Regions from separate parts of the Streptomyces sp. NPDC048461 genome, predicted to be linked through region 1. Evidence: riboswitches for the same ligand, from Rfam matches in the RefSeq annotation. Region 1 holds a riboswitch; each other region holds the start of a gene.
What was found. Region 1 has a riboswitch for cobalamin ahead of ACZ6S8_RS22970 (prenyltransferase/squalene oxidase repeat-containing protein). Riboswitches for the same ligand answer to the same signal wherever they lie in the genome.
Positions count from the first base shown of each region.

Region 2: it holds a riboswitch for cobalamin, as region 1 does, so the genes downstream of both, ACZ6S8_RS33385 (CoA-acylating methylmalonate-semialdehyde dehydrogenase) here and ACZ6S8_RS22970 (prenyltransferase/squalene oxidase repeat-containing protein) in region 1, are expected to answer to the same signal.
Region 3: it holds a riboswitch for cobalamin, as region 1 does, so the genes downstream of both, ACZ6S8_RS33610 (DUF4430 domain-containing protein) here and ACZ6S8_RS22970 (prenyltransferase/squalene oxidase repeat-containing protein) in region 1, are expected to answer to the same signal.
Region 4: it holds a riboswitch for cobalamin, as region 1 does, so the genes downstream of both, ACZ6S8_RS01855 (energy-coupling factor ABC transporter permease) here and ACZ6S8_RS22970 (prenyltransferase/squalene oxidase repeat-containing protein) in region 1, are expected to answer to the same signal.

Region 1 covers NZ_JBVJGW010000013.1:91,823-95,983, forward strand. The annotation lists gene ACZ6S8_RS22970 (prenyltransferase/squalene oxidase repeat-containing protein) at 29-1,441, opposite strand; cobalamin riboswitch at 1,568-1,694, opposite strand; gene ACZ6S8_RS22975 (prenyltransferase/squalene oxidase repeat-containing protein) at 2,029-4,161, shown strand, end outside.
Region 2 covers NZ_JBVJGW010000029.1:1,022-5,182, reverse strand. The annotation lists gene ACZ6S8_RS33390 (short-chain fatty acyl-CoA regulator family protein) at 166-1,569, shown strand; cobalamin riboswitch at 1,640-1,808, shown strand; gene ACZ6S8_RS33385 (CoA-acylating methylmalonate-semialdehyde dehydrogenase) at 2,190-3,689, shown strand; gene ACZ6S8_RS33380 (acyl-CoA dehydrogenase family protein) at 3,694-4,161, shown strand, end outside.
Region 3 covers NZ_JBVJGW010000029.1:68,970-73,130, forward strand. The annotation lists gene ACZ6S8_RS33600 (siderophore-interacting protein) at 1-175, shown strand, start outside; gene ACZ6S8_RS33605 (lysine N(6)-hydroxylase/L-ornithine N(5)-oxygenase family protein) at 292-1,641, opposite strand; cobalamin riboswitch at 2,037-2,157, shown strand; gene ACZ6S8_RS33610 (DUF4430 domain-containing protein) at 2,310-2,798, shown strand; gene ACZ6S8_RS33615 (hypothetical protein) at 2,988-3,467, shown strand; gene ACZ6S8_RS33620 (NUDIX domain-containing protein) at 3,654-4,109, opposite strand.
Region 4 covers NZ_JBVJGW010000001.1:420,495-424,655, forward strand. The annotation lists gene ACZ6S8_RS01840 (ATP-binding cassette domain-containing protein) at 1-223, opposite strand, end outside; gene cbiQ (cobalt ECF transporter T component CbiQ) at 220-969, opposite strand; gene ACZ6S8_RS01850 (energy-coupling factor ABC transporter substrate-binding protein) at 973-1,320, opposite strand; gene ACZ6S8_RS01855 (energy-coupling factor ABC transporter permease) at 1,320-2,015, opposite strand; cobalamin riboswitch at 2,045-2,239, opposite strand; gene ACZ6S8_RS01860 (flavodoxin family protein) at 2,323-3,054, shown strand; gene ACZ6S8_RS01865 (AMIN-like domain-containing (lipo)protein) at 3,231-3,791, opposite strand; gene ACZ6S8_RS01870 (SsgA family sporulation/cell division regulator) at 3,903-4,161, opposite strand, start outside.

The DNA of each region.
Region 1 (4,161 bases):
GTGAGCGGGGGCCGCACCCGGACGGGGATCAGACGCCCCAGCGCAGGGCGATGGTGTCGCCCACGTTGATCACCTTGTTGCGGACGGCGCCGGCGAAGGAGGAGCCGTCGACGCTGACCTTCCAGGTGTTGGAGCCGCTGTTGGCCTTGCCGTTGACGTGGGTGATGGTGCCGGTCCCCGACGACGGGGTCACGCTCGTGACACAGCCCGACGGCGTGGCGCCGCCCGTCGCGGCGTTGAGGACGTCACCGAGGGTGATGGTGGTACCGGTGGGCGTGAAGGCCACCGAGCAGACCTTCAGGTTCCCGGCGCCGTCGTCGACGGTGAGGGCCAGCTTGGTCGCGGTGCCGGCGGTGAAGGTGGACTGGGCGACCCACTGCGGGGCCCCGGGGGTGACCGGGACCGGCGGCGCCGTCGTGAAGCCGCCGCCGACGACGCCGCGCAGGGCGTCGATGGAGGAGTAGGCGGAGGGGGTCGTGTCGGCCGGCTGGTACTTGAAGCCGCCCGCCGGGTTGTACTGGTTGGCGATCATGAAGTCGACGGGGGTCTTGCCGCTGGTGGTGAGGAAGTCACCGGTCTGCGGATTGATGCCGCAGGCGTTCAGGCCCGCGACGCCCCATCCGTTGGAACTGGTGTTGACCCCGTACAGGGAGTTGAAGGCACCGGTGCCGGCGATCAGCTTGCCCTTGAGGAAGTTCTTCGCCTGCACCACGTCCGCGTCGGTGTTCGGCACGCCGGAGACGCACAGGGCGGCCATCGCGGAGCCGGTCATGTCGACGTCGCTGGGGGCGTTCAGGGCCGTGGGGTTGCCCTCGGCCTTGCTGTAGGTCCAGCCGCCGTCGACGTGCTGGTTGGCGCGGATGCGCGTGACCATCGAGTCGGTGAGCGCCTGCGGGACGCGCGTGGCGCCGCCCTGCGTCTTGGCGCCGCCCAGCGCGAGGGCCGCGAATACGGTCCCGTTGAAGTTGCCGGACGGGCCGAAGTATCCGGCCTCGGCGGTCTGCCAGTACGCGTAGATGTGCGCGACGAGGTTCCGGGAGGCCGACACGCGCGCCGGGTCGATGCCGGCGGCGTACGCGTTCAGCGCGCCGCGCTCGTAGTCGGTGACCACCGGGGCGCCCGACGGCCAGCCCGCCGTGGACAGCAGGTTCCGGTAGACGGTGCGGGCGTTCTTCGTGGTGTCGCCGCCGGGGTAGACGTCGACGACGGCGGTGCCGGCCGCGGCGAAGGTGCTGAACGCCCATTCGTTGGACAGGCCCGAGCCGGCGTACGAACCGTCCGCCGCCTGAAGGGACTTGAGATAGGCCACACCGTTGGTCTTGGACGTGGCGATCTGCGCGGGAGACGAGGTGGCGGAGGCGGGCAGCGCGGTGAGCGCGAACGCGCCCAGGGCCGCGGGCAGGACGAGCGCGAGGCGGCGGGAGGTACGGGGACGGGACATGGCCTGCTCCTGGAATCGGCGGACCCCGACCGCTCCCGCACAGGCCGCGTCCCACCGCGGCGCAGCACGGCGCGGCACGGATCGAGCCTGGTCGCAGGGCCGTTGTCCGAACGCGTGATACGGCTTCCTGTACTGCATCGCCGTGTGGGCATTCGGGCTCGGAACGGCCCCCGCCGTCCCCTACCGTTGCGCGTCAGCTCCGGCTTCTCACCGGATTCCCCCATGTGGCAGCCCAGGACGCTACCCGAGTGACCGGGTGTCCGCCAGCCACCCCGACCGGGACTCGACCGCACCCCATAGGGGCCCGGCCGGCTGAGACTTGTGCCACCTTGACGCGTCGGCGGGATCCGTGTTGCACTCCGGCTGACAACTGCTCAGCACCAGGGGAAGCCGGTCGAATTCCGGCGCTGACCCGCAACCGTGGACCCGGATCCGTTCCGGGTGAGCCGGAATGCCTGGGGCCGAGCCACAGTACGAAGAGCGCCGTCGCGGATTGCGGTGCGGTCGTCCCAGCCTCCCCACGGCGAAGCAAGCCGTGCGGGGCACATCGACACGCACCCGGCCGCCCGGCAGAGACGGGGGCCTCGGTGGGGACCGAACAACGGGCGAATCGGCAGTCGGGGACGAGACGGCGGTTCCTCTCCCTCGTGACCGCGTCCTTCCTGACGCTCGGTACGGGCGTGGTCTCCTTCACGGTCCCCGTCTCCGCGAGCGCGGACCCGGTCGAGCAGTGCACCCCCACCACCGGCGCCGTCGTCGCCGTGGACTTCGGCCCGTTCGGCGGCAAGGTCGAGCGGGGCTGCGACACCACCCCCACCACCGGGTACGAGCTGCTGCACACGGGCGGGTTCACCACGACGGGCACCGTCCACGACGGACCCGCCTTCGTCTGCCGCATCGGCAAGGACTCCGGTACGCAGTACCCCACGCCGGACAAGGAGGACTGCGTCCTCACGCCGCAGGCCACCGCGTACTGGTCGTACTGGATCGCCTCGCCCGGTCAGCGGAAGTGGACGTACAGCCCGCTGGGCGCCATGGCGCGCACCCCGAAGCCCGGTGACGTGGACGCCTGGGTCTTCGGCGGGACCGACGTCGGCGGCAGCAAGGGCAAGCCCTCCTTCACGCCCGACGACATCCGCGGCATCACCACGCCCGACCCGACGGTCCCCACCACCCCGCCCGCGGTCCCCGCGGGCACGGTCGACGTGCCCGCCGCCACGCGCTGGATCGCCGGGAACCTGACGGACGGCGAGCGCGTCGTCGACGAGGGCTCCACCTCGGCGAACCACTTCCTCACCACCGAGGCCGTGTTCGCCCTGGCCGCCGCCGACCGCAAGAGCCCGGCTGCGAAGAAGGCCGCGCAGTTCCTCGCCGCGCCCGCGCAGACCGATGCGTACGCCTACCCCTCCGGCAAGGACGCGATACCCGACGCCACCGCCGCCGCGCGCCTCGCCCTCGTCGCCGAGGCCACCGGGCTGGACCCGCGCGCGTTCGGCGGCCACGACCTCCTCGGCGACCTGGTGAAGTACGTCTGCCCGCGTGACATCGGCGACGGGGAGACCGTCGACGGCTGCCTGACCAAGGGTGATTTCCGCACCACCGGTCAGGCCGACACCCAGGCCATGGCCGTCATCGCCCTGGTCAACGGCGGTGTCACGCCGCCCGCCCACTCCGTGAGCCGGCTGACCGGCCTGCAGTGCGAGGACGGCGGCTTCACGAGCATCCTGATCCGGTCCCCCGAAAAGTGCGAGAGCGAGGCCTCCGCCACCGCTCTGACCGCCCTGGCCCTGGCCGTCGCCGGCGGCCACGAGGACGCCGTCCAGAAGGCCCGCGCCCAGCTGAAGAAGACCCAGCTGCCCACCGGCGCCTGGCCCGCCACCGGCTACGACACGACCGGCAGCCCGGCCGCCACCGCCTGGGCGGCGCAGGCACTGCGCGCCCTCGGCGACGAGGCGTTCGCCGACGCCGGCATCTCCTGGCTCTCCAGGCACCAGCTCCCGACCGGCGGATTCGGCTTCGGCGAGGACGACACGGATCCGCGCCTGTTCCCGACCGCCACGGCCGCGATCGCAGCCGCGGGCAGCGATGTCGTCGCGCTGACCGCCAAGCCGGTCGTTCCGCCGACCACGCCCCCGACGACCCCGCCCACCTCCGAGCCGCCGACCGCTCCCCCGGCCGGTGCGGGGCCCGACCTGAAGAAGGGCGTGGCGTACCTCACCCACCCCGGCCGTCTGGTCCAGGGCCGCTACTACGAGGCCGGCGCGGGCACCGGGCACGCCGACTACGGCATGACCATCGACGGCGCCTACTCCCTCGCCGCCACCGGCACGGACAACGCCACCCTGCGCAACATCGTCGACTTCTTCGACAAGGGCGGCAAGGACGGGAAGGGCCGGGGCATCAACGACTGGACGCTCGTCGGCACCAAGTACGCGAGCGGCGGCTCCCTCGGCAAGGCGGCCCTCCTCGCGCAGGCCGTGGGCCGGGACCCCCGCGACTTCGGCGGCCAGGACCTGATCGCCGCCCTCGCCAAGGGCACCTGCGCCGCCAAGACCGCGACGCGCCAGGAGTGCGCGGCGAAGGGCAACTACACGTACGCGACCTCGGTGTTCTCCCAGTCCCTCGGCGTCATGGCACAGATCCGGGCCGGCGAGACGGCCGCCGCGGCCGAGCCGGTCTCCTACCTCAAGAGCCTCCAGGCCCCCTCGGGCGCCTGGGTC
Region 2 (4,161 bases), on a different contig from region 1:
CGGCGGGCCGCAGGAACGACTCTGGCACTGGCACCGGGTGCCAACAAGGAGGTACGGCTGCCAAGGTCTGCGAATCTTCCCAGCCGAAACTGCCAAGCTTGCGAAGCTCCCCGGCGGGGGCGGCGCACGTAGTCTGACGGTCCTGTCCGACCGTGGAGGAGACCGGTGAGCAAGACGTACGCGGGGGCCCGGCTGCGCCGGCTGCGCGAGGAGCGCCGGATGACCCAGGCCGACCTGGCCCGGGTCCTGGCCATCTCGCCCAGCTACCTCAACCAGATGGAGCACGACTCCCGGCCGCTCACCGTGCCCGTACTGCTGCGCCTCACCGAGGCGTTCGGAGTCGACCCCGGCTTCTTCTCCGAGCGCGACACCAGCCGCCTCGTCGCCGACCTGCGCGAGGCCCTCGCCGGGGAAGTGGCCGAGGCCCGCGTCTCCGCCTCCGACCTGGCCGAACTCGCCACCCGGATGCCCGCCGTCGCCGCGGTCCTGCTGGACCTGGGGCGGCGCGGCCAGCTGCTGGCCGAACGCCTCGCCGGGACGGCCGAGGGCCGCGAGGGCGGAGCCGGAACGCCGCGCTCCCCCCACGAGGAGATCCGCGAGTTCTTCTACCGGCGGCAGAACTACCTGCACGACACGGACCTCGCCGCCGAAGGGCTGGCCCGCGAGATCGGCATCCGCCCCGGAGACGTCGTCGGCGCGCTCGCCCGCCGCCTCGCGGACCGGCACGGCGTCCGCCTGGCGGCCGACTCCGACCGGCTGCACCACTACGACGGCGCCGCGCGCGTCCTGCACCTGTCAGGGCGTCTGCGCCCCGGCCAGCAGGCCTTCCGGATGGCCACGCAGCTCGCGCTCCTCGAACACGGCACGGAACTGGACGGGCTGGCCGCCGAGGACTTCTCCGCCGGATCCGCCGCGCACGGCCTGGCCCGGATCGGCATCGCCAGCTACTTCGCCGCCGCGCTGATCCTCCCGTACGCGGCCTTCCACGCCGCGGCCGAGGAGTTCCGCTACGACATCGAACGGCTCACCGACCAGTTCGGCCTGGGCTACGAGACCGTCTGCCACCGGCTGAGCACCCTCCAGCGCCCCCGGCTGCGCGGGGTCCCCTTCTCCTTCGTCCGGGTCGACCGCGCCGGGAACATGTCCAAGCGGCAGTCGGCCACCGGCTTCCACTTCTCCCGCGCCGGCGGCACCTGCCCGCTGTGGAACGTGTACGAGGCCTTCGCCGCGCCCGGCCGCATCCACGTCCAGGTGGCCGCCATGCCGGACGGGCAGCGCCACCTGTGGACCGCGCGGGCCGTCACCCGCCACCGCGGCGGCTGGGGCGAACCCGGCAAGACCTTCGCGATCGGCCTCGGCTGCGAGATCCGGCACGCCCCGCGCCTGGTCTACTCCGACGGCATCGACCTCGACAACGTCTCCGCCGCGACCCCCATCGGGATGGGCTGCAGGCTCTGCGAACGCCTCGACTGCCCGCAGCGGGCGGTGCCTCCGCTGGGCCGCGCGCTGGCCGTGGACGAGAACAGCAGCACCTTCGTGCCGTACCCGGTCGCGCCCGAGCGCGGCTGAACACGGCCCGGGGCCGTCCGGACGACGCCCGGGGGAGGGGCTGGACTTACTAGGACGTCCAACTATATGTTCGGGGCACAAGGTCCGCGGTGCAGGGAAGCCGGTGTGAATCCGGCACGGTCCCGCCACTGTGACCGGGGAGCGTGCTGCCCTCCCGCGCCACCGGCGAACGCGCCGGGTGGACGGGCGGCACGCGGAGATCCGGGAGTCAGGTTACCGGCCGCGGAACGTTCCGTGTTGTCCACGAGGATGGAGCAGACACGCATGGCACCGGTCCGTACCCACGACCCAGGTGATCCGGCGGAGCGAGCGGCAACCCCCGCGCGCTCGTAGGGCAGACCTTCCGGAACGTACCGCGTCCGCGTGGCCGCAACGATCCGCCAGTGACGCCCCGGGCCACGCCCCTCACGACATGCCCGGCCCGCGACACCCGGCCCGCCGCCCGGCGACGGCCCGGTGAGCCGCGGACCGCACCGGCACGCCCCGAGGCGCGCGACCCGGCTCTTCGGCCGCCCTTGCGGCGGCCCGTCCCCCGGCCCGTCACGCGGCGCACCCCACCCGGTGCGGCCGCCGGCCCGCCGTGCCATCCCCGGATCCCACCTGACGAGAGCAGGCACCCCATGGTCCGCGAACTCACCCATTTCATCGGCGGCAAGCACACCGCCGGAACCTCCGGCCTCTTCGCCGACGTGTACGACCCCAACACCGGCACCGTCCAGGCCCGCGTCCCCCTCGCGGGACGCGCCGACACCGAAGCGGCCATCGCCGACGCGGCAAGCGCGCAGCTCGAATGGGCCGAGTGGAACCCGCAGCGCCGCGCCCGCGTCCTGCTGCGGTTCCTCCAGCTCGTCGAGGGCGAACGTGACGCCCTCGCCCGCCTGTTGTCGGCCGAACACGGGAAGACCGTCGCCGACGCGCACGGCGACCTGCAACGCGGCCTGGAAGTCGTCGAGTTCGCCGCCGGCATTCCCCACCTGCTCAAGGGGGAGTTCACCGACAACGCCGGAGGCGGAATCGACGTGCACTCGCTGCGCGTCCCCCTCGGCGTCGTCGCCGGCATCACCCCGTTCAACTTCCCCGCGATGATCCCGCTGTGGAAGGCCGCGCCGGCGATCGCCTGCGGCAACGCCTTCATCCTCAAGCCCTCGGAGCGCGACCCCTCCGTACCGCTGCGGCTGGCCGAACTCTTCCTGGAGGCCGGACTCCCGCCCGGTGTGCTCAACGTGGTCAACGGCGGCAAGGAAGCCGTCGACACCCTCCTCGACGACCCCCGGGTCCAAGCGCTCGGATTCGTCGGATCGACCCCGATCGCCGCGCACATCTACGCCACCGCCGCCGCCCGCGGCAAGCGCGCCCAGTGCTTCGGCGGCGCCAAGAACCACATGATCGTGATGCCGGACGCCGACCTGGACCAGGCCGTGGACGCGCTGATCGGCGCCGGATACGGCTCGGCCGGCGAGCGCTGCATGGCCATCGCCGTGGCCGTGCCCGTCGGAGAGGAGACCGCCGACGCCCTGGTGGCGAGGCTGAAGGAGCGCATCGCCACCCTGCGCATCGGCCGTTCCGACGATCCGGAAGCCGACTTCGGTCCCCTGGTGAGCCGCGACGCCCTGGACCGGGTCCGCCGCTACGTGGACATCGGCGTCAACGAGGGTGCCGAACTCGTCGTCGACGGAAGGGGGTTCACCCTCCCCGGACACGAGAACGGCTTCTTCGCCGGCGCCACCCTCTTCGACCGCGTCGCACCGTCCATGCGCATCTACCGCGAGGAGATCTTCGGCCCGGTGCTGTCCGTCGTACGGGCCGCGGACTACGCCGAGGCACTGCGGCTCCCCACCGAGCACCCGTACGGCAACGGCGTCGCCATCTTCACCCGGGACGGCGACACCGCCCGGGACTTCACCCGCCGGGTGGGCGCCGGCATGGTCGGGGTCAACGTGCCCATCCCGGTCCCGGTGGCCTACCACACCTTCGGCGGCTGGAAGCGGTCCGGCTTCGGCGACCTCAACCAGCACGGACCGGACTCGATCCGCTTCTACACCCGCACCAAGACCGTCACCTCGCGCTGGCCCTCCGGGGTCAAGGAGGGCGCGAGCTTCACCATCCCCACGATGGGCTGAGCCCGTGACCACCACCCTGACACCCGATCAGCTCGCGCTGGCCGAGGTCACCCTCGACTTCGCCCAGGAGCAGCTCTCCCCGTACGCCGTCGCGTGGGACCAGGACAAGCACTTCCCGGTCGACGTCATCCGCAAGGCGGCCGGCCTCGGCCTCGGCGGCGTCTACGTACGGGAGGAACACGGCGGTTCGGCCCTCGGCCGTGCCGACGGCGTCCTCGTCTTCGAGGCCCTGGCCACCGGCTGCCCCTCCATCGCCGGATACCTCTCCATCCACAACATGGTCGCCTGGATGATCGACCGCTACGGCGACCCCGGCCAGCGCGAGCGCTGGCTGCCCGGCCTGTGCTCCGCCGGGACGCTGGGGAGCTACTGCCTGACCGAACCGGGCGCGGGATCCGACGCCGCGGGCCTCAGCACCCGCGCGGAACGCACCGCGGACGGCTACCTCCTCACCGGGGTCAAGCAGTTCATC
Region 3 (4,161 bases), on a different contig from region 1:
GGACGACATCGACGCGGTGCTGCAACACCTGCGGCTCACGGCGGCGTTCGGCTCCGGGCTGCGTTCGGCGCAGGGCGTGACGGGTCTGGCCGAACGGGCCGGGCTGGAGGTCCGTGACTGCCGTGACATCGGCTGGGACCACCGACTGTGGGTGCTGACCGCCCCGTCGGCCTGAGCCGCCCGTCGGCCGCCGGGGCCGACACCCGCGGGGGGGCGCGGGAGTTGACCGCGCCCCCCCCGGGGTTCCTCCCGCCTGCTCGACGGCTTCGGGCCTCTGCGCCGCCCCGGGGCCTACCGCGCGGAGCCGATCTCGTCGGAGGCCCGGCGGGAGCCCGGGACCGGGGTGCGGCGCCGGCCCGCGATCGAGTCGAGGATCTCGCCGACCCGGACTGCTGTGTTGGACAGCAGCGAGGAGGTGATGCCGTGGGTGTGCTCGGTGCCGCCCTGGAGGTAGATGCCGCAGCGCAGCGCCGGGTCCGTCGTGATGCGGTAGTCGCGCTCCACGCGGACGCGGCCCTCGTCGTCACGGAGGCAGTGGCGCGCCACGTCGCCGAGCAGCGCGAGCCCGTCGGCGGAGCGGTATCCGGTCGCGTACACCAGCACGTCGGCCTCCAGCGGCTCCTTCTCCCCCGTGACGAGGGACTCGACCGTGGCCAGCACCTTGTCGGGGGCCTCCAGGACCTCGGTGAGCCGGGACACCCTGAGGAAGCGCAGCCGCTCGGTGCCGAGCACCTTCTCCCGGTACTCCTGGCGGTAGAGCTCGTCGATCAGGTCGATGTCCACGACCGAGTAGTTGGTGTTGGCGTGGTAGTCGATCAGCTTGCGCTTGATCTCCTCGGGGGCGGTGAAGTACGCGTCCACCGCTGCGGGGTCGAAGATCCGGTTCGCGAAGCCGCTGTCGTCGGCGGGGCTGTATCCGTAGCGGGAGAAGACGGCGCAGACCTCCGCCCCGGGGAAGGTCCGGTGCAGGAACGCCACGTTCTCCGCGGCGCTCTGGCCGGCGCCGACCACGATGAACCGGGACGGATCGCTCCCCTTGAGGGCCTCCACCCGGGTCAGGAGCTCCGAGGTGTGCCAGATCCGCTCGGTACGGTCGACCCCCTCCGGCATCTGCGGCCGCAGGCCGGTGCCGATGACGAGGTTGCGGGCCCGGTGGGTGACCGGTTCCTCGCCGGAGCGGGCGGTGACGTCCACGTACTCGATGACGCCGTCGCGCACGACGGGCCGCACGGCGACCACTTCGTGTCCGTAGGACACCATGTCGTCGACCTTGGCCGCGGCCCACTCGAAGTAGTCGTGGAACTCCACGCGCAGCGGGAACAGGTTCTTGTGGTTGACGAAGTCGATCAGCCGTCCCTTGCTCTGCAGGTAGCAGAGGAAGCTGTACTCGCTCGACGGGTTCCGCAGCGTCACCAAGTCCTTCAGGAACGACACCTGCATGGTCGCATCGTCGATCAGCATGCCGCGGTGCCAGCCGAAACACGGCTGCTGCTCGAAGAAGTGGGCGGTGATCGCCTCCTGTCGTCCGACGCCTGCGTTGTGTTCGCCGAGTGCGATCGCCATGGCCACGTTCGAGGGACCGAAGCCGATGCCGATGAGGTCGTGGATCACTGGCGCGCCGTCAGGAAGATCCTGTGCCATGTCACTCCCAATCGTGCGGGGGCAGTGGATTGCCGTGCGTGGGGAGCCGAGTGCGGGCACGCCGAAGGAGCGACGCCCGAGCGAAACTTAGGGAAGGCTAACCTGATCGCCGGGGCCTGTCGATGGGCACGTCAGATCGAGCCACCTGTGGCCCTCCGCCGAACCCGGTTCAGGATCGGGCGCGTTGACCCGCCGCGGCCGGTCGAGCCTGTCGGCTCATGAGGCAAGCCTCGCTTCACCCCTGCACGCTCCAGGGTTCCGAGCCCGCCGCCGCACGGCAGACCGCCTGAACTCCGCTGTCCCACAAGGCCGTTGGATATGACCGGCCAGTGGTGGGGATCACCGGATTTCCGCCATCGCGCTGCCCTATGATTCAGCTGCTCCGGGCACCGTCCCGGAGCGCGTACCGAACGCGTCCGCGTCCGGGGGAAGCCGGTGAGACTCCGGCGCTGACCTGCAACCGTGTGCGGCCTCGCTGCCGTGAGTCGGAAAACCCGCGCGTCACGTGCACCGCTTCGCCCCGTCATGGTCTACGGCGTGGAGCCCCGGACCACCGCCGCGCCGCCCCGCCCCGTCCGCTTCCGCGGACGGCTCACGGGGGCGTCCGCGCGCGGGCGGGTCGGGGTGCCGCGCCCCCGGACCCCGGTTCGCACCAGGAAGGCGCTCCCATGCGCAGTGTCACCATCCGCCAGGCCCTGATCACCACGGCGGCCCTCGGTCTCGCCCTCGGCAGCGCTCCTGCCGTCGCCCAGGCCAAGGCCACGCCGAACACCAATGCCCCCGTCAAGGTGTCCCTCACCGTCCAGGGACCGAACGGCCTGCTGTTCAAGGGCAAGATCAAGACGAAGGGCCACGACGTCACCACCGCCACCGGTGGTACCCACACGTGCGACGGGACGAACGGCGCGGCCAACCCGACCGCCGTGCCGACCCCGACCGCCGCGCTCGACGACGCCGCCCGCAAGCGGCACTTCACGTGGGACGGCACCTGGTACGCGTCGTTCGACGACTTCTCCGTCGACACCATCAAGCAGGTCAGCGGCGGCGGCGGCGCCTACTGGAACATATCCGTCAACGGCACCCCGACCTCGGTGGGCGGCTGCCAGTTCAAGCTGAAGGCCGGCGACAAGGTCGCCTTCACCTGGACCTCCTTCTAACAGCCACCCCGTGCGGGCCCGCCGACGGCGGGCCCGCACCGGCCCCGCACCGGCCCCGCACCGGCCCCGGGCGGCCCGTTTTCCGGGCGTGGCCCGCTGCCACCGGTCCAGCGGGTGCGGGCTCCGCCCGGATGGGGGAAGCTGGCAGGGTTCCCGTGCCTACGGCGGGACGACGGCGAGGAGGGTCTCGTGGACGCTTCACAAGACGGCCGGCGCGCATCCCGGTCCGGGCTGCGGACGGCCACCCTGTTGTGCGCTGCCGCGGCTCTCGTGGCGGCGGCGGTTCCGGCATCCGCCGTGCAGACGCAGACCCGGGCCGCACCCGTACCGGATCCGGTCGTGGTCGTGGACTGCTTCTCCGAGGACCAGGTGCGTCCCGAGACGTACCTGCTGGCCTGCGGCGACGGCAACAACCGCCTCGTGGATCTCGACTGGAAGACGTGGGGGCGCCACACCGCGACGGCCACCGGCACCGACATGGCGAACGAATGCCGGCCGAACTGCGCTGCCGGCCGTTTCCTCTCCTATCCCGTGTCCGTGACACTGGCCAACCCGGAGCCGTGGCCCGACCGCCCCGGCGTGGAGCGCTTCACGACCATCCGGCTGCTGTTCCCGGACGACGCCCCGTCGCCGATCCCCCACGACGTGACGTACAAGCTGGTGTACTGACCCGCACGGCACAGCCGCCCCGCACCCCCTCCCGTAGGGCGCGGGGCGGCGGCACGTGCCATGCGTGCCCTCGCCCACACGGCTCCCGGAACGGACCGCAGCAACGGCCGCTGCACCCCGCCCGGGCATCGGCGAGGCAGCGGAGCAGCCTGTGCGTGCCGGTGGTGTCGCGGCGCTCCCGCTGCGCTACAGGGCGAGTTCGAGGTAGGCGACCTGCTTCTCCTCGTACGCCGCGAGGGCCCGGTGCCAGATGGCGAGGGCGAACGGCGGGATCATGCTCGGGGTGATGTCCTCGGGCCGGCAGAAGCGGATCTCGCCGATCTCCGACTCCTGCGGGCGGATGGCCCGTTGCCGCTCCGCGTCGAGCCGGAGGCCGTCGAAGACGTAGAAGACCTGGGACCCCTCGGGCCGGGTGACCCACGCGGTGACCAGGAGCCGGCCGATCTCCAGGTCCAGGCCCAGCTCCTCACGGAGCTCGCGGCGCAGGGCGGCGGTGGGCAGTTCGCCCTCCTCGATGTGCCCGCCGGGGAGGTTCCAGCGCTCCTTGTGGACGGGATTGACGATGAGCACGCGGCCCTGCTCGTCCCGGATGACCGCTGCGGCGGAGGCCGCCGCCGCCACGTGGCCGGTGGATGTGGTCATGAGCTTCTCCTGTGGTGCACGGCTACGTCGTCACGCCCCTCCCCTGCATGAT
Region 4 (4,161 bases), on a different contig from region 1:
CGGCGCGGCCGTGCGCCACCTCCACCCCGTCCAGCAGCAGCGCGCCCGACGCCGGCCGCAGGCCCCCGCTCAACAGGCGCATCAGCGTGGTCTTGCCGCTGCCGTTGCGGCCCAGCAGCACCAGGGCGCGGCCCTCGGGGATCGCGAAGTCCACGCCGGACAGCACCTCGGGGCCGTCCTCGTACGCGTAGCCCGCGCCGGCCAGTTCCACCAGCGGCTTCACAGGTACAGCTCCTTCAGTACGAGGGTCACGGCGACCAGCGAGGCGAGCAGGGCGGCCGTCCCGGCCAGGAACCGCCGGGACAGCGCCGTCTGAGGCACCAGCACGCGCAGCGCGCCGTCGTAGCCGCGCCCGGCCAGGCCCGACTGGAGCCGGGCCGCGCGGTCGAAGGCCCGGACGAACGAGGTCGCGGCGAGCCCGGCCACCGACCGCCAGGCGGCCGCCCGCCCGGCGGTGCCGAGGCGGGCCGCCTGGGCCTGCCGGACGCGGGCCAGGGAGTCGAGGAGCAGGAAGCCGATCCGGTACATCACCAGCGCCACGTCCACGACCGGGGCCGGCACCCCGGCCCGGACCAGGCGCGGCAGCACGTCCGAGACCGGGGTGGTGAAGGCGAACAGCAGCACCCCGAGGGAGGCCGCCGAGGTCCGCAGCAGCAGTTCGCCCGCGTGCCGGGGGCCGTCGGGAGCCATCGCGACGAAGCCCGCCGGGCCGCCCACGGAGAACAGCAGCGGCAGCGCCCCCGTGAAGCAGAAGCCCAGCGGGATGCGGAACGCCCGCCACAGCTGCCGCCCCGCCACCCCGGCGGGACCCAGCAGCAGGGCGAGGGTCGCCGCGGCCACCAGCGGTCCGCCGGGCCACGGCGGCAGGCACACCGCCGTGACCGTCAGGCCGACTCCCAGTACCGCCTTCTCCAGCGGATGGCGGCGGCGCCAGCGGCTGCTGTGCGCCGCCGCGTCGATCGGCAGCACCGCCTACGACTGCACGGTGGCGTCGGGCGCCGCGGCGCCGGCGGCGCCCGCTGCGGCAGCGCCCTGGCGGCGCCCCTTGCGGACGCCGAAGTAGTACGCGAGCACGCCCGCGCCGAGCGCCGCCTGCAGGGCGAACAGCGCCGACTCGATCTCCCCGGACGGGGGCTCGTACAGGGGCGAGAACCAGGGCTCGTAGTCCGGCTTCAGCTCGGTGATGGCCGTCTCCGCCTGCGCGTCGGCGCCCGCGAACGGCTCCTCCTTGCCCTCGCCCAGCCCCAGCGCCAGCGGGAGCACGGCCAGCGCCGCGACCAGGAGCAGCAGCAGGGTGTTGATCTTCGCGTTCCGGCTCATCAGACCGTCGCCTCCTGCTTGGCCTTGCCGGACGTGAGCTTCGCGACGCCGAGCCGGACCAGGTCCGACTTGCTGGACTGCATCAGCAGCCGGACGACGAGCACGGTCAGCAGGCCCTCGCTCACCGCGAGCGGGATCTGGGTCAGCGCGAAGATCTCACCGAACTTCACGAGCGAGCCGGTGAACCCGGTGGCCTGGTCGGGGAAGGCCAGCGCCAGCTGGACCGAGGTCACGCAGTAGGTGACCAGGTCGGCGAAGAAGGCGCCGAAGAACACGGCCACCATCAGGGGGGCGCCGGTTCCGCGCAGCAGGCGGTAGACGGCGTACCCGGCCCACGGGCCGGCGATGGCCATCGAGAAGACGTTGGCGCCGAGGGTGGTGAGCCCGCCGTGCGCCAGCAGCAGCGCCTGGAACAGCAGGGTGATCGTCCCCAGCACCGCCATGATCGGCGGCCGGAAGAGGATCGCTCCGAGCCCCGTACCGGTGGGGTGGGAGCAGCTGCCCGTCACCGAGGGGATCTTCAGGGCGGACAGGACGAACGTGAACGCTCCGGCCGCACCGAGCAGCAGCGTGCTCTCCGGGTTGGCCTTGACCTCGCGGGTCAGGGCGCGGACACCGTGTACGACAAAGGGAGCGGACGCGGCGCCCCAGGCGACCGCGTGCAAGGGGGGCAGAAACCCCTCGGCTATATGCATGAGTAAGGAGACCTCTCCAGCACCTCGTGGATGGACGACGCGCCTCGGCCGGTCTCCTGGCTCACGGGTACTGATGCCCGGGCTCCGCCTTCCCGGGGCCGAGCGGTCTCCCGCGCGGGCCCAGTGGCTTCCCGCAGGAGTGGAGCCGGACTTCCCGATCACAGTGGCGAGGGCCGCACCGGTTTCGCACCGGTTTCCCGAACACCAAGGCCCGCTGACCCTAGTCGGCCGCGCGGACCGGTCACAACCCGCCCCTCGCGGGTGCGGTGCGGTGGCGCTCCGGACGGTGCCCGGACAAGGTGGGTGCGTGGCTGCCGACGAGGAGAACGCGACCCCGCCCGACTACTCGGGCCTGACCGCCGTCTACGTGAACTGCACGCTCAAACGCTCACCCGAGACCAGCAACACCGACGGCCTGATCGGCAGGAGCCGCGCGGTCATGGAGGCGGCCGGTGCCCGGACCTCGGTCATCCGCGCCGTCGACCACGACATCGCGACCGGCGTCTGGCCGGACATGACCGAACACGGCTGGGAGAGCGACCAGTGGCCGGTCCTCTACAGCCGGATCATGGACGCCGACATCCTCGTGCTGTGCGGGCCGATCTGGCTCGGCGACAACAGCTCCGTGATGAAGCGCGTCATCGAGCGGCTCTACGCCTGCTCGTCCCTGCTGAACGAGCAGGGGCAGTACGCGTACTACGGGCGCGTCGGCGGCGCGCTGATCACCGGCAACGAGGACGGCGTCAAGCACTGCGCCATGAACGTCCTCTACAGCCTCCAGCACCTGGGCTACGCGATCCCGCCGCAGGCCGACGCGGGCTGGATCGGCGAGGCCGGACCCGGCCCCTCCTACCTGGACCCGGGATCCGGCGGCCCCGAGAACGACTTCACCAACCGGAACACCGCCTTCATGTCCTGGAACCTGATGCACCTGGCCGCCCTGCTCAAGCGGGCGGGCGGAATGCCGGCGCACGGGAACCAGCGCTCCCTGTGGGACGCGGGCTGCCGGTTCGACTTCCCCAACCCCGAGCACCGCTGAGGAACGCGGCGGGGGGGGGGGGGGGGGGGGGGGCCCCCCCCCCCCCCCCCCCCCCCCCCCCCCGCCCAGGGGGTGACCCACGCCCCACCCACCCCCCCCCCCCCCCCCGGACCACCCCCCCCCCCCCCCCCCCGCCCGGGCGCCCCCCCCCCCCCCCCCCCCCCCCCCCGCCCCGGTCAGCACACGTTCGGGTGCGCGATGTCCAGGACCAGCCGCTCGGGCGAGTGCAGGACGCTGGTGGAGTAGGCGGGTGCGGTGTCGAAGGCGGCGCCGAAGGTCACGTACCCCTCGTAGTCGCCGGTCAGGGCGATGCCCTTGAGCTTGCTGAGGTAGATCTTCTGCAGGCGCGGACCCTGGTAGACGTTCTGCCCCGCGTCGTCGTGACCGGCGGCGGGGTTCAGGCGGACTTCCAGGAAGTACTTCCCGGCCAGCGGGACGGGCTTGCCCGAGCCGTCGTAGTACAGCTTCGGCACGGGCGTGACGGTGACCCCGGGGACGTACCCCTGGAGGTCGATGACGAGCCGGTCGTACGTGCAGTGACCGCCCCAGCGGGCGTTGACGACGAGTGGGGTCTGGGTGCGGGCGGCGGCCTGGGCGGCCGAGGCCGGTGCGGCGAGGGCTAGGCCGGCGGTGAGCAGCGCGCCGGTGGCCAGGGCCACGAGCTGCCGGCGGCGCCGTCGAAGGGACGGCAGGCGGTGAGACGGACGTGGACGCGGGTGGTTCGAGACGTCGTTCATGACGTCCCCCGATTCTCCGGAGACGGGGCTGTGCTGTCACCGCTAAGGACACCCGCGGGACGGCGACGGTTCCCGGGCCGGGGCCGCGGGCTCCTCCCGGCTCCGGGGCCGTCAGCCGGGCAGCAGCGCGTCGAGCTCCGCGTCGAGGTCGTAGTGCCGGTGCTCCAGGCCGCGCGGGACCAGCTGGGTCAGACGGCGGCACAGCCCGCGCACGTCCTTGGCGCGGGCGGAGAACACGCAGCTCTTCTCGCCGTTGCTGAAGGCCAGGAAGACCCGCGGTTCGGTGCCCTTCCAGCGCGGCCACACCTGTATGTCCCCCTCGCCGGTGGCGCAGGACTCCCCGTCGAGCAGCAGGTCGCGGGCGAACACC